2 regions of the Bacillus sp. NEAU-Y102 genome follow, and region 2 is predicted to be linked to the other one. Evidence: a T-box and tRNA genes for the amino acid it is inferred to sense, from the RefSeq annotation. Region 2 holds a T-box; the other holds one or more tRNA genes.

Region 1 (3,267 bases), on a different contig from region 2:
AAGGATATCCGAAAGCATCGGTGCAACTAACTTTTCACATTCACCATGTTCATTAGATGCAACGGGAATCAACATTTCAATATCAATACTTCCTCTATCTAAACAATAAATATCAACATGCTCTACTTCGACACCAAAATCACGGAACGCTTGCATAATCTGTTCTTCCTGCACCTGATGATTTTCACGCTCTCGTTGTATCTCCTTAGCAAAATCCTCCATAACCTTTGATACACCTAATAGTTGCTCCGCAACTATTCTACGATTTTCCTTCATTTGTTTTCGTAATTTTTGTCCCTCATAGAAATGATCTAATTCACCCGCTACTAAATCCGTCACTTTTTTCCCTCTCACACAATGCTTGTCCCACTCACGAACTAATTTACGATTATGTTGCAGGGTTCCTTCTTCCGTTTCACTCATTATTTGTTTCATATAATCGTACGTTTTATCGAAATTCACTACCCAGCATTGATCCTTTTTAAAGCATGTTTGACATGTTTTCGCAGTAATTGTACTCAAAAACAAATCTGCTTCTGTCTCTTTATCTTCTTCCTCTACATACCCATATACAGAAAAGCTATTAGATAAAGCAGCAAATACATTTGCAAATTGGTTGATTTTGTTCGCTGTAACATCGCGCATCCTTCTTAAATATTGTTGTTGATCTTGCGAATGCTCTTGTGTACCTGGCATAAATTTAGCAATACGATCTAAAACAAGCTTTGGCGTTAATAAGAAGATAGCAATCGCTACGCCTGACTCAATTAAAGTCGTTACAATATTTGTCTGTTTGTCTACATATAATGTAATTAAGCTTGTCCCAATTAATAAACCTAAACTAACACCTAAACGCTTCCCTTCTTTTAACAACCCACCAAGCAATCCAGAAAAAGCAAGAAGGCTAAGCTGGGACAAGCTAGATACATTTGCTAAACTTAATATCAAACCTGTTACGACCCCCACTGTAGATCCTGTAGCAGCACCCGCAATAAATGCAAATACTAGTACTAAATACCGTGTAAAAATATGTTGAATAGAAGCATCATATACAAACCAATCTGTTGTACCCGTTAAAACAGATGCTAGTAATATAATCAAACAAACAATTTCTTCCGTCTCTAACGCCTGTTGTTTTCCTTTCCTTTCTACTAAAAGCGGAACACTTTGTAAAAATATCATAGTTAATACAAAACTAAGCCCAGCCTCAATGGTACTAACGAGTAAATCGTACATGGTGACAGTTTGTTGTGCAAAATATACAACAACTAAGTGTGCGGTTAATGCGGAGATAAATACTTGAAATGGAACAAGTCCAACGGTTTTACGTGTGAATCTACTAAAGAAGATATTATAAATGAAGAAAGTAAAGATAGATGCAAAAGTAAAAAACAAATTATCTATCGAGACTGAAAGAGCTCCTCCCATTAGAGCTAAAAATGCTAGCGGCATCTTATCCCGCTTCATAACATAAACAGCAGCAAAAAATGGTAGTGCAAACGGTAAGATATTTGTTAATATATATGCTCTTCCCAAAAGAAAACCAATAACAACAATAATAAATCCCCATCTAAAGAAAACTTGTTCAAATTTCATTCGCAACTTACTCGTCCACTTTATTCCTCCAAGCTGACTCTCATTCATTGCCAATGCACTTGTATTCATAGTATTCCTTCCTGCTTTAGGCATACTTTTAACACCACCTGCATAGTTTAATTACTGTCATTATAAAAGATGATTGTTGGGATTTTTGTCAAAACAACAGTTTTCACTTTTATAATCGTTCGACTTTTTATTCGAAATAACTCTACAGATATACACGGTATGTAAGTTATTTCAATTTTTTAATTAAATATTCAGAAAATATAGGGTGATTTTGTAGAAGTATTGTATATCTTAATCCATTTAACAAAAAAAGATCATGCAAATTTGCATGATCTTTTTAGATGACCCGTACGGGATTCGAACCCGTGTTACCGCCGTGAAAGGGCGGTGTCTTAACCACTTGACCAACGGGCCGTTAAATTAAATATAGCGGCGGAGGGGATCGAACCCCCGACCTCACGGGTATGAACCGTACGCTCTAGCCAGCTGAGCTACACCGCCATGTCGTCGTATTTAACGGACAATTAGTATCTTACATCAGATATTATTTAAAGTCAACATATCTTGAAAACTTTTTTAAAATATATTTTCACATATAAAAAAGTACCCTGAGCCATCACTCTGGGTACCTCTCTATATGTTAAAAACTAAACGGTCTTATTATCCGCGACGTGCGCCACGGCCACCACGTTTAGACTCTGTGTTACGCTTTAAAGAAGTTAAACGATCTTCGCTATCCTTTAAGAAGCGTGCCATCTTTTGCTCAAATGTTTCTTTTGGAGCTCGGTCGTTACCGCCACCGCGATTATCTCTGTTGAAAGAGCGATTATTACGTTGTGGACGTCCAGAACGTTGTTGATCACCACCGCGTTGGTATTCACCGCGTGGACGATCTCCTTCTGTTTTTTCACGTTCTTTCGCTTTTTTGATAGATAAACCAATCTTTCCATCTTTTTCAACATTAATAACTTTTACTTCTACTTGGTCGCCCACTTTTAAGTGATCGTTAATATCTTTTACATAGTTATCAGCAACTTCACTAATATGAACAAGACCAGTTAAGCCTTCTGGCAGCTCCACAAAAGCCCCAAAATTTGTAATACCTGTTACTTTACCCTGTAACTTGCTGCCTACCTCGATTGACATAAAAAAAATGCTCCTCCTTAGTGGTTAAAAAGTCAAATTTTACTTTATTATATATAATCCTAAAATATAGTGTCAATAAGACATACTCTACTTCGAAACAGGAAAAATTATCTCCCCTTTACCAGAGAAGAAATAATCCCTTCTAGCAATCTTTAATACGTACTCTTCATCATTTAACTTTTGAACTTCGTCTTTTAGACTTTTTTCTTTATTCGTTAATGAATCCAGTTCTTTTTTCATGTCCTTAACTTTTGCTTCTTTTGCTTTAATGGAACTGTTTTGTTGATAAAACGTTACACTAATACTCGCAATAATTGTAAAAGTAAAGACAAGAAAAACCGCTAAACGGCGATAAAGTCGCTTCCTGTTCTCATCCGTTTGTATTATATGCTCTTTAACAGGATTTGGACTCTGTTTTTCGATTGTTCTTTGTCTCAGTTCCCTCATTTCCGAGGTCCCCCTAACTTCTTTTTTATACGCTCCCATATTTGGAAGATATGTCCCTTCAATTTTGCT
Region 2 (3,267 bases):
CAGCTATTATTCTTGTAATCCTTGCTGTACTTTTCTTTTTGAAAGATAAGAAAGAGAATCATACTGCATAACAAAAGACCTTTCATTTACTTGAAAGGTCTTTTTCTCTATCTCATTTTGCCGCTACATACAGCTTCTCTATCTCATGCTCAATTTGTTTTACATCGATTCGCTCAAATAATGGCTGCACGCTATCAATTCTATTCGGCAACGTATTTTGCGGTTCCCAATTTCGGTTCACAATCGACAATGTGCTTCGAACTCTTTCACTTGAAAATGGTAAAAATGGTTCAAGGAGATTTGCAAAATTAGCAATAAGATAAATACAATTATAAATCATTTCTTCACATGAAACTGGATTATCTTCTCTTTCTTTCCAAGGCTGCCTCTCATCAAAGTATTTATTTGCAAAACGTACGGCATCGAATATTGTTTCTAGCGCCACCTTAAATGTAGTTTGCTCAATCGCCTCTCCTACATTTTTATATAATCCTTCTACTTTATCCTTCAGTTCTACATTGATAGTTCCCTGCGGCACAATGCCATCATAATATTTTTCAATAAACTTTAATGTCCGGTTCACGAAGTTCCCGTATGCACCTAACAGTTCACTATTATGACTGTAAATAAATTCACGCCATGAAAAATCAGTATCACGATTTTCTGGTGCATTTACTGTTAAAAAGTAACGAATAGAATCTGGATTGTAACGTTCTAATATGTCAGGCACCCATACTGCCCAGTTTTTACTCGTAGATAACTTTCTTTTTTCAACTGTTAAATACTCATTCGAAACGATATGACGCGGGATTGCTTCCTCTCCTATTCCAAGTAAAACCGCTGGCCAAATGATGGAGTGAAATGGAATATTATCCTTGCCGTGTACATAATATGTTTGCGCATCGCTATTCCAAAACTCATGATCATCTTTTCCTGTTTCTTCAGCCCAATATTTACTCGCTGAATAATATCCTGCCACTGCTTCTATCCATACGTAAATTTTCTTATCTTCATACCCTTTCACTGGAATTGGTACCCCGATTGGTAAATCTCTTGATACAGCCCTATCTTGTAACCCTTCCTTTACATATCTTTCCGTTAATTGAATTGCATTATCACGCCATGTTCCTTTTTCTTTTGCGATTTCTACAACTTTTTTAATTTGCTGCTGAAATGTATGCAATGCAAAATAAAAATGCTCTGTTTCCTCTACAGATGGTGTACTACCACATAACTTGCATGTCTTTTCTAACAAATCGAGTGGATCTAAAATAGCTGAACACGCATCGCATTGATCGCCTCTTGCTGCTTCATGGCAATGTGGACATATTCCTTCTACATAACGATCCGGTAAAAACTGCGTACACGTTTTACAGTACGCTTGTTCCACTGTTTTTTTATAAATATAGCCTTCTTCCAATAAACGTAAAAAAACTTTTTGAACAGTTTCATGATGATGCTCGCTATCGGTACGTGTATAGCAATCATACGTAAAACCGAGATCACGAAAACATCGCTGGAATTCTTCATGGTACTTATTAGCAATTTCTTTTGCTGTCACACCTTCTTGTTTTGCTCTAATTGCAATCGGTGTTCCATTACAATCACTGCCCGAAACATACAACACATTCTCACCTTTTGCCCGGTAATAACGTGCTAAAATATCTCCAGGTAACAAACTCGCAATATGACCAAGATGTAACGAGCCATTTGCATACGGCCAAGCGCCTCCAATAAAAATACTCATCTTACATTCCTCCTTTTAAATATAAAAAAGCCCCGCCCTTATCTTAAAAAAGATAAGGGCGGGGCTGTATAAACAGTCGCGGTACCACCTTATTTCGCCAATTACTCACATAATTAGCCTTAACAAGTACGGAGCTATATGCTCTTATACTGTGGTTTTGATAACGAGTACCAACTCTCGTCGCCGCCTACTATTATCATTTGATAAGTTCAGGACGAAGCTCAAAGGCCATTGTTCAAATGAATATTCTTGCTTCTTCTCAGCTACCGAAGCTCTCTGGAAAGAATGTGTTCATCCTACTTTTCCTTTTCAACGCTTTTACGTATAAAAAGTATTGTACGACTTAATCACAGAAAAATCAAACTTTTATTCAGAAAGAAAAGGAAATCCCATCCCCCTGCCGAATAACTATACGTTCACAAAAGGAGTGATAACATTGAACCAAAAACAACTAAGCACTATTAATGAAAAAAGCTGGAATACAGCTGCTTATGAAGCTTGGACGAATCGCCATGGGGCACCGGAGGATTATGCGAAAAAAATCATGGAAGACCCTATGCGCGAGGTAGATCACTATTTACCTTACATACAATCTCCGAAAGGAAAACGTATTATTAATTTACTAGGATCAAAAGGGAATAAGGCCGTTGCTCTCGCCCTTTTAGGCTCTGACGTAACAGTTGTTGATATTTCAGCAAGTAATGCAAAATATGCAAATGAACTTGCTGATGCCGCAGGCGTTTCTATTCATTACATCGTTTCTGATGTACTAGATGTAAATCTCTCCAAATCATTTGATATCGTATTACTGGAGCTTGGTGTACTTCATTACTTTCTAGATTTAAAACCACTTTTCACCAAAATCTCTCAACTACTAAAGCCAGATGGAATACTTATCCTCCGCGATTACCATCCAATATACACAAAGCTATTAGGAGTAGACCACCCATCGTTTCGGGCCAATGGAAATTATTTCGATGAAGAATTGATTGAAGATGATGTTGCTTATAGCATTCTTCTTACAGAAGCGCAGAAAGAATCGTTACCGAAAACAACCATCCGTCGCTGGACATTAGGAGAAATTATTACAACACTCGCCGAAGAACATTTTAAGATTGAAAAACTAATTGAAGAACAGGGACCTCATCAAAAGTGGGTCTTCCCTTCTACTGCCCCAGAAGGAATTGAAGAACAAATACCCGGTCTATATACAATAATTGCGCGAGCATGCAAAAAAGGATCCCTTCACGGATAGGATCCTTTTTGCATGCTCGCGCATATAAGTTGAGGTTGGAGATTACCATAATTCTGTAGAATAGGACACAAGATATTTCAACATTTCGTCTCTGACTTACGTCGTCAAAAAGGGGTATGACCAACATAACGAAGAGTAATGTTTTAGTTGATACTGATAATCGTTATCAACTAATTAGAAGTATACATGATGTTATTTCAAATTTCAATAGCATTTCTAATATTTATTTATGGATTTTATGATATACAAATGTATACATTTTAAG

What was found. The T-box of region 2 lies ahead of metG (methionine--tRNA ligase). A T-box ahead of a tRNA ligase gene usually reads a tRNA of that ligase, here a tRNA-Met.
Region 1: it has a tRNA-Met gene. The T-box ahead of metG (methionine--tRNA ligase) is inferred to sense a tRNA for this amino acid. The anticodon was not compared.

What each region holds. Positions count from the first base shown of each region.
Region 1 covers NZ_JBTWFK010000020.1:17,479-20,745, forward strand. Annotated here, with positions in the region: gene spoIIE (stage II sporulation protein E) at 1-1,689, opposite strand, end outside; tRNA gene ACYFX0_RS29850 (tRNA-Glu) at 1,948-2,019, opposite strand; tRNA gene ACYFX0_RS29855 (tRNA-Met) at 2,033-2,106, opposite strand; gene ACYFX0_RS29860 (S1 domain-containing RNA-binding protein) at 2,266-2,751, opposite strand; gene divIC (cell division protein DivIC) at 2,839-3,198, opposite strand; gene yabQ (spore cortex biosynthesis protein YabQ) at 3,195-3,267, opposite strand, start outside.
Region 2 covers NZ_JBTWFK010000012.1:49,496-52,762, reverse strand. Annotated here, with positions in the region: gene ACYFX0_RS25025 (hypothetical protein) at 1-71, shown strand, start outside; gene metG (methionine--tRNA ligase) at 113-1,747, opposite strand; T-box leader at 1,799-2,069, opposite strand; gene ACYFX0_RS25015 (class I SAM-dependent methyltransferase) at 2,184-3,002, shown strand.